3 linked regions of the Sinobacterium norvegicum genome follow. The protein of the gene in region 1 interacts with the protein of each later gene in a pairwise test. Links are inferred from orthologs where the notes say so. Each region holds a gene or a part of one and is shown in the gene's direction. Other genes may lie near its edges.

What was found.
Region 2: the proteins of grxD (region 1) and L9P87_RS04490 interact in binary tests that used the Escherichia coli proteins (3 or more experiments, as listed by UniProt). The link is inferred for Sinobacterium norvegicum from one-to-one orthologs.
Region 3: the proteins of grxD (region 1) and L9P87_RS17310 interact in binary tests that used the Escherichia coli proteins (3 or more experiments, as listed by UniProt). The link is inferred for Sinobacterium norvegicum from one-to-one orthologs.

What each region holds. Positions count from the first base shown.
Region 1 is NZ_CAKLPX010000009.1:478-3,226, reverse strand. The notes cover bases 8-2,680. They hold grxD (Grx4 family monothiol glutaredoxin), read left to right. Parts: upstream 8-1,017; coding sequence 1,018-1,344; downstream 1,345-2,680. Other genes in these bases: L9P87_RS17665 (peroxiredoxin), read left to right, coding at 2,060-2,662; L9P87_RS17670 (bacterioferritin-associated ferredoxin), read right to left, coding at 1,599-1,799; L9P87_RS17680 (aspartate aminotransferase family protein), read right to left, coding at 8-802. Outside these bases: more of L9P87_RS17680, read right to left, coding at 1-7. UniProt on the Escherichia coli protein: Monothiol glutaredoxin involved in the biogenesis of iron-sulfur clusters.
Region 2 is NZ_CAKLPX010000001.1:1,023,388-1,026,320, reverse strand. The notes cover bases 1-2,857. They hold L9P87_RS04490 (BolA family protein), read left to right. Parts: upstream 1-1,197; coding sequence 1,198-1,518; downstream 1,519-2,857. Other genes in these bases: L9P87_RS04480 (class I SAM-dependent methyltransferase), read left to right, coding at 2,296-2,857; L9P87_RS04485 (hypothetical protein), read right to left, coding at 1,544-1,993; L9P87_RS04495 (3-hydroxyacyl-CoA dehydrogenase NAD-binding domain-containing protein), read left to right, coding at 1-1,066. Outside these bases: more of L9P87_RS04480, read left to right, coding at 2,858-2,933. UniProt on the Escherichia coli protein: Transcriptional regulator that plays an important role in general stress response. Has many effects on cell morphology, cell growth and cell division. Acts by regulating the transcription of many genes, including dacA (PBP-5), dacC (PBP-6), ampC and mreB.
Region 3 is NZ_CAKLPX010000007.1:50,937-53,883, forward strand. Bases 1-2,871 are described here. They hold L9P87_RS17310 (BolA family protein), read left to right. Parts: upstream 1-1,250; coding sequence 1,251-1,493; downstream 1,494-2,871. Other genes in these bases: L9P87_RS17300 (KpsF/GutQ family sugar-phosphate isomerase), read right to left, coding at 1-232; L9P87_RS17305 (MlaC/ttg2D family ABC transporter substrate-binding protein), read left to right, coding at 426-1,112; murA (UDP-N-acetylglucosamine 1-carboxyvinyltransferase), read left to right, coding at 1,545-2,807; hisG (ATP phosphoribosyltransferase), read left to right, coding at 2,810-2,871. Outside these bases: more of hisG, read left to right, coding at 2,872-2,947. UniProt on the Escherichia coli protein: Involved in cell resistance against acid stress.

The sequences.
Region 1 (2,749 bases):
GTGCAAAAATACCGTTGGCCTTGCCTCCTGCAATGCATGCCCCTATAGGCACGCCATTGCCTAGTCCCTTGGCCGTGGTGACGACATCCGGCTTGATGTTGGTATGCTGGAAGGCAAAATACTTTCCGGTTCTACCGTTGCCGGTTTGCACCTCGTCGAGCATTAACAGCCACTGTTGTTGATCGCAAATCTGACGCAGTGCGGTTAAGTAATCGTCACTGGGAATGTGAAGGCCGCCTTCGCCTTGTACCGGCTCCAGCAAAATGGCAACGATGTTGTCGTGCTGCTCGGCTGCAGCTTTAACGGCCTCGATATTGTCGTAAGGCACGCGGATAAAGCCTTCTACCAGTGGCCCGAAACCCTGTTGAATCTTGCTGTTACCTGTGGCGCTTAAGGTAGCCAGGGTTCTGCCGTGGAAGCTGTGCTCCATCACTAAGATGGCGGGTTTGTTAATATGGTGCTGGTGGCCGTATAGACGTGCAATCTTGATGGCCGCCTCATTACTCTCGGCGCCAGAGTTGGCAAAGAACACGTTATCCATGCCGCTGATGCGAGTTAGCTTCTCAGCGAGTTCAATCTGTGGCGTGATGTGGTAAAGATTTGAGGTGTGTACCAGTGTGGCAGCTTGCTGACTGATCGCCTCCGTTACCCGGGGGTGGCAATGACCAACGTTGCAGGTGCCAATACCGCTGAGCGCATCAATGAATCGGTTGCCCTGTTGATCGAAGAGGTAACAATCCTCACCCTTCACAAAGTTAACCGCAAGCCTGCCGTAGGTATTCATTATCGCTGTAGTCATGATCAATGTGCTCTTTGTAAACGCTGTATGCGGCGCTAGCTCGCAGGGAAACAAGCATTCTAAACAGCGAGATAGTTGATAGCAATGACTTGCTCCACGGCAATCTAAATTGGCTGAGGTAATAAATAGGGGAAAATAGATGAAAAAGTGGATACAATCGCAGCTGATTTGATGAGGGCGCACAAATTGCGTCAAGACTGCAGGCAAAGAGATTAACTATGGATATTATCGACACTATCAAAGAGCAAATTACTAACAACGATATTCTTATCTATATGAAGGGTTCACCAAATGCGCCACAGTGTGGTTTTTCTGCTCGTACCGTGCAGTGTTTAATGCAGTGTGGTGAGCGTTTCGCTTATGTTGATATTTTATCCAACCCTGAGATTCGCAGCGAGTTACCAAAGTACGCGAACTGGCCAACATTTCCTCAGGTGTGGATTAAGGGTGAGCTGGTAGGTGGCTGTGATATCGTTTGTGAGATGTTCGACGAGGGCGAATTACAAACCATGATTAAAGATGCTGGTGCTTCAGCGGCTGAATAAACATTGTGTTGCCGAGGTCCCGTGCCTCGGTAATCCACCCTTTCCCTCAGACTGACTCCGCGCAACCCAAAACCTGCCCGACCTTTACCCCCTAGATTGATTCAACGAAGAGTTCAGATTGAATAAGCTGGAGCTTTGTCGTGCGTCAAATAAAAGGCGTGCGAAATGAGTAGCGGGTTCTGGAAATTAAGGATTGGGGAAATAAGGCTCTTAACTGACGGAGAGAGGGTGCCAGATAAAAGCCAAAAAAGAGGTTATAACGCGTAGAATTGAGGGTCAGCTGTTGAGGCTGCGTGAATTGTTTCTTGAATGATTTGCTTGGCATGTTGTCCGCACTTGCCACACTGTGACGCAATACCGAGGGTGTTACAGACCTCGCGCATAGAGGAGGCGCCATCTTCAACAGTGGTTCTTATTTGGCTGTCAGTAATGCCTTTGCAAATACATACATACATAGTTAAGTCGGCAATTAGTCGTTATTGATGATGTGGATTTTAAATTAATGAGAATCATTGTCAAATACTTATTGATAATTATTATCATTAATTCCTGGTCATAAGATGTCGATAAATTGTTTTTATTACTGACTGTTGTAATCTGGTCGGATTGACCCAATGTTTTCCAGACTGAATTATTTTTTGCTGTTGCTAAGGCAGTAGAATGTATAGTGATGATTTTCTAAACAATAAATTAATTGACTAACGAGGAATTACCCATGGCAGTTTTAGTTGGCAAGCCTGCTCCAGATTTTACCTGTGCCGCTGTTCTAGCAAACGGCGAGATCGTTGATTCATACACCCGCTCAGAAGCAATGGCTGGTAAATACGGCCTAGTATTCTTTTATCCACTCGATTTTACCTTTGTTTGCCCATCAGAGTTGATTGCTCTTAGTCACCGCATGGACAAATTCAAAGAGCTGGGTGTTGAGGTTGTTGGTGTTTCGATTGATTCACAGTTTACTCACAACGCATGGCGTAATACCGATGTAAACGATGGTGGCATCGGCGCTGTTGAGTACACCTTGGCCGCAGATGTTAATCATGATATCTGTCGTTCATTCGATGTTGAGTCTGATGGTGGTGTTGCGTTCCGTGGTGCCTTTATTATCGATAAGGCTGGCAATGTGCGCTCTCAAATTGTGAATGACCTACCACTGGGCCGTAATATCGATGAGCTAATTCGTACCGTCGAAGCGCTTCAGTTCCACGAGGAGCACGGCGAAGTATGCCCTGCTGGCTGGAATAAGGGTGACAAGGGTATGACGGCCTCGCCATCCGGTGTTGCCGATTACCTGGCTGCTGAGTCTGATAAGCTGTAATAGCTTCTTGCAGTTTGTGACATAAAAAAACCGGCGTCAGCCGGTTTTTTATGTCTGGGATTTGGGGGTTGGGTGTCTGGTTGCTGG
Region 2 (2,933 bases), on another replicon or contig:
CGCAGCTTCATTCAAGAAGCAGCGCCGTGTCACCGAAGAGCAGGCGACGGAATACCTCGCTCGCATCCAGGCGACAGCCGATTATGCTGATTTGGCCGGCTGCGATCTGGTGATCGAAGCGGTATTTGAAAACCGTGATGTTAAAGCGGCGGTGACCAAGGAGACGGAAGCGGTTGTTGGCCCAGATTGTATTTTTGCCTCTAACACCTCTGCTTTGCCGATTACTGAATTGGCTGAGGCCTCTGGCCGCGCCGATAACTTTATCGGTATGCACTTCTTCAGCCCCGCTGAGAAAATGCCACTGGTTGAGATCATCCGCGGTGACAAGACCTCGGATCGTGCCCTCGCAGTTGCCTTCGATATCTCTCAGAAGCTGGGCAAGACACCGATTGTTGTTAACGATGGCCCAGGTTTCTTCACCACCCGCACCATTGCCACCACTATTTCACAGGGTGCTGAGATGCTGGAGCAGGGTCTTAATCCTGTGCTAATCGAAAGCGCAGCCCGTGACAATGGCTCGCCAGTCGGCACCTTGGCGGCGATTGATGAGATCAGCCAAGAGACCGCTTACAAGAATGGCCAGCAGCTTAAGGCCGATGCCGAAGCACAGGGTAAGCCCATGGCTGATAATGCGGCGTCTCGTGTTGTCGACCGCATGGTCAATGAGTTTGGCCGCAAGGGTAAGATCCACGGCGGCGGTTACTACGAGTACCCAGAAGGCGGTAAGAAACGCATCTGGTCAGGCCTCAAAGAAGCCTTCGCTCCTAACGGTTATACCGAGATTCCCTATCAGGATATCAAGGATCGTTTAGTGTTCTGTCAAAGTCTGGAAGCCGTTCGTGCCATGGAGGAAGGTGTCATCACCTCTGTTGCCGATGCTAATATTGGTTCTATTATGGGTATTGGTTTCCCCGCTCAAACCGGTGGTGCACTACAGGCCATCAACGCCTACGGCCTAAAAGCCTTTGTTGAGCGCGCTCAGTATCTACACCAGCAATACGGTGACGTGTTTGCCGTGCCAGAGTTGTTGATCGAGAAAGCCGAAAAAGGTGAGCTGTTTTTATAACCGCTAACCTTCACTAAAAAAGCCGGCCATTGTGCCGGCTTTTTTGTCGGTGGGGGTTAAGCAATCGTCGATTGTTAAACCCGCTTGGCTGGGGGATAATTGAGTCTATTTAGCAAGCCTTGGACATGACCATGAAAATTCAGCAGACCATCGAGCAGAAGCTTAACAGTGGTTTATCACCGAGCCACCTCGAGGTGATTAACGAATCCCATATGCACAGTGTGCCGCCAAACTCCGAGACCCATTTTAAGGTGGTTGTGGTCAGCGACAGCTTCGACGGTAAGCGCCAGGTAGGGCGTCATCAATTGGTTTATGGTCTGTTACAAGAAGAATTAGCCGGTGAGGTGCATGCGTTGTCGCTGTTTACTTTTACCGACAGCGAGTGGCTTGCCCGGGAGCAAACCGTGGCCGACTCGCCAGAGTGTTTGGGCGGTAGCAAGGCCGACAAGTAAATCTTTCAGTTGGCGATTGTGCTGGTTAGTCGTGACTGGCCAGCAATATAACGGACTCAGCCATCAGCCATACTTTCTCAAAGGGGCCCAAGCCATCGACCAGTATCGGGGCCAGTTTGTCGGCAATGGCTTGCTGACTCAACGCTGTCCTGCCGGCGGTGTAGAGCAAAAGCTCAATCGAACGGTCAACGTGATAGTGTTTTCTCAATTTATTTTCAACGGTTTTGATCGCGGTATCGTGTGACAATGTCGCCTCGGTGCGGCTGTTTGCAATACCTGCGGCAATGTCTGGTGAGCATATCTCGGCCAGCTCGATATAGATTTGCTGGTAATCATTTTGATAATAGATGTCAGGCTCACCCTGATGAGGGTCGCCTTTGCGAATGTCTTTCTCGCCAACCTGTTTCCCTAGGCGGGTTAAAAACTCTCGGCATACGGCGATCTCAATAATGCTTTTTTCTTCTTCTCCCGACATACGATAGTCACCCTGACTGTTGGCTATTTGCTTGGCATTGTTTCCAGTAGCGCTTATCTCATTATAGTCGAGCGTGTGGGCTGAACATGGCGTGTCGGAGCCGGTACGAGCTTAAGTCGATCGACACCATCTATCAATCCCTTCGTATTATGGTTTTTGTGACCGATTAGGGGGCATACGGAACATAGCCATGTCGCTGTTGCTGGCAGTCTATAGCGTGCAGTTTCAGCACGGATGGCTAAACTTTGGGGGTGGGGCGATGGCTTGTTCTGGCTGTGTCGTGGTATTACAAGGAGTTGAGTATGAGTAATGATATTGTCATCGAAGCTTGGAATACGGTACTGTTTGAAAAATTCACCCGCTTTAAATACTTGTTTATTGAGGGTTATGCCGCGATCAGTGAGGAGGCGCTAAAACGCCATCAATATGCCAAAGGGGCCAGTGTTCTCGATGTCGGTTGTGGCTTTGGTGACTGCACCATCCAGATCGCCAAAACCCTGCGCGATGGCGGCTCTGCCCGGGGGGTGGATTGCGCCGCCAACTTTATCGCAGAATGTAACAAGATGGCCACCGAAGAGCGGGTCGATAATGTTAGCTTCTTTGTCGCCGATGTAGAGGCCGATGATTTGGGCGGCCCCTATGATGAGGCTTTCGCCCGCTTTGGCACCATGTTTTTTAATTTCCCCGGCCGCGCCATGAGCAATATTCGCCAGTCCTTGAAACCCGGTGGCACCTTCACCCAAGTGGTGTGGCGAAAGCGAGAGGATAACCCCTGGCTTTATGATGCCGAGTGCTGTGTAAAGGAAATTGTACCGGTGATCTCCCATGATGAAACCGATGCCGTGCATTGCGGCCCCGGTCCTTTTTCTATGGCCGGCCCCGATATGGTCAGTGAGATGCTACTGGCCGTCGGTTTTGAGCGCATTCAATTCGAGCGTTT
Region 3 (2,947 bases), on another replicon or contig:
GGTGGACGAAAAAGGCCGGGCTGCCTGTGCTGGCTAGGGTGGCTGCAATCTTATTGCCAATATGCCCCGATTTACCCATGCCGGTCACTACAATACGGCCTTTGGCCTGCAGCATGAAGTGGCAGGCTTTGTCGAAATTTTCATCGAGGCTGCTTTTAAGGTCGTTGATCGCCTGTTGCTCGAGGTCGATAGTGCGTAGCGCAGACTGAATAAAAAGAGGCTGGGTCGTCATAGGTTAGACCTTAGAGTAGGGCGAATAGTTTGAGCATGTTAATCAAAGCCGATAGCTGAGTACAGAACAAGTTTTTAGTGGTTATTTTTTGTGGTTAAACATGTTCTTTATCAACCGTTAATACGGGGGGTGTGGGTTGTTTAAAGAGGGGGTATACTGAGGTGAATAAAATTACTGTGTTGGAAGGTGTTCGATGTTGTTAAACCTGTATCGCTGGCTGGCTGTTTTACTGGTTATGGGCTCTGTGACGGTTGCTGCCCAAGGGGCTGAGACGCCGGGGCCTGAAAAAGTGATCGCGCAGGTAAGTGAAGAGGTGATTGGTGAGATTACGCTGGCCCAGCAGTATTTCGAGCAGGACCCCGAGCGTTTCTATAATTCAATCGAAAGAATATTGGACCCTGTGGTCGATTTCACCAGTTTCTCTCGCAATGTAATGGGTAAGTATGGCAGCTCAGCGGCCTACCGAAGTTTGGCTACCAAAGCAGAGAAAAAGCAATTTGTCGACCGAGTCAGACGCTTTAACCATAAGTTTAAAGATGGCTTAATTCATACCTATGCCAAGGGTTTGCTGGGGTTTGGTGGTAATAAAATAGAGGTCTTAGCATTGACTTCCGAACAGCATCAACAGGTGCTGGATAGGCAGTCTGTCGATGTAGTTCAGCTTATCCACAATGATACACCGACGCCTTACCGCGTTCAGTATAAGATGCGGCCGAGCAAGAAAGGCGATTGGAAATTACGCAATGTGGTCATCGAATCTATTAACCTAGGCAGTGTCTATCAACAGCAGTTTGCCAGCGCAGTAAGAACCTACAATGGCGATATTGATGCCGTCATTGATAATTGGTCTGTGACGCCGCAGCAGGTCGATGGCTCATAGCATGTAGGTCTTGGTTGTGCAGGGGGCTTAAGTTTGACTGGTGGCGCAGGATTTCAGCTTCCTCAGCTCGCAATGTGGGGGTAAATTGTCTAGAATGCGGCACAATTATTCCGTATTAAATCTTTTTTAGGTATATCCATGCAGGCTCAAGAGATACAGCAACTATTAGAGCAGCAGCTCGCAGGCACTCAGGCAACAGTCAATGTCAACGGCAGCCATATCGATATTACAATTGTTGGTGATATTTTCGAAGGTGTCAGCCGCGTTAAGAAGCAGCAGCTTGTTTATGGCGCGATCAATGAGCATATTGCCTCAGGCGCTATTCATGCGGTTGACTTTATCAAGGCGTTCACGCCGGAGCAGTGGGCTGCAAAAGCTTAATTGCTGTACCTTTATATCAATTCCTGAACTCAAAAATACGTTAGAGGCTCAATGGATAAGTTAATGATTACTGGCGGCACCCGTTTAGATGGGCAGATCCGCATTTCTGGCGCAAAAAACGCTGCGCTTCCTATTTTGGCGGCAACACTATTGTGTGATGAGTCGGTGGTGATTCACAACCTACCTCACCTGCATGACATCACCACGATGAACGAATTACTTCGCTGCCTAGGGGTGGAGTTGACCATTGATGAAAAGCTCAGTGTTGAAGTCAATACCTCAACCTTGAGCAGTGTCACCGCGCCCTACGAGTTAGTGAAAACAATGCGTGCCTCGATCTTGGTCTTGGGGCCGCTGCTGGCTCATTATGGTGAAGCCAAGGTCTCGTTCCCCGGTGGTTGCGCTATCGGTAGTCGTCCGGTGGATATTCACCTGCGCGGTCTTGAGGCAATGGGGGCGAAGATTAATGTCGAGGGCGGCTATATTCATGCTGTCTCAGATGGCCGTTTGAAGGGTGCCCATATCTTTATGGATGTGGTCACTGTCGGCGGCACGGAAAACCTGCTGATGGCCGCGGCCTTAGCTGATGGTACTACCATTCTGGAAAATGCAGCGCAAGAACCAGAAATTGTCGACCTGGCAGATTTTTTGATTGCCATGGGTGCTGATATCAGTGGTCACGGTACCAACACCATAACGATAAACGGTGTTGAGAAGCTCAAGCACTGTGAATATCGCGTGATGGCCGACCGTATCGAGACGGGCACCTACCTGGTGGCCGCCGCCGCCACGGGTGGTCGAGTAAAGTTGATGGAAGCGAGAAGCGATACCATGGAAGTGGTGTTGGCCAAACTGGAAGAAGCTGGCGCCAAGGTTACTGTCGGCGATGGCTATCTTGAGCTTGATATGGAAGGGCGTCGACCGAAGGCCGTCAACTTAAAAACGGTCCCATATCCAGGTTTTCCTACCGATATGCAGGCGCAGTTCACGGTGCTGAACAGTATTGCCCAAGGCACTGCAACGGTGAGTGAAACTGTCTTTGAAAACCGTCTGATCCATGCCCACGAGCTCAATCGTATGGGCGCCAACATACATCTCGAAGGCAATACTGCGATTATTCATGGTGTGGAAGGCTTACAAGGGGCGCCGGTCATGGCCTCTGACTTGCGAGCCTCTGCCAGCTTAGTGATTGCAGGCCTGATTGCCGAGGGTGATACGGTTGTCGATCGAATCTATCACATCGATCGTGGTTATGAATGTATTGAAGAAAAGCTTCAGTTGCTCGGTGCAACGATAAAGCGTTTGGTGGATTAAGTATGACTCAGCCTTTAATTATCGCCTTAACCAAAGGGCGTATCCTGAAAGAGACCCTGCCATTATTGGCCGCGGCAGGCATTGAGCCGATCGAAGATATCTCGAAAAGCCGTAAGCTTATTTTTGAAACCACCGACCCA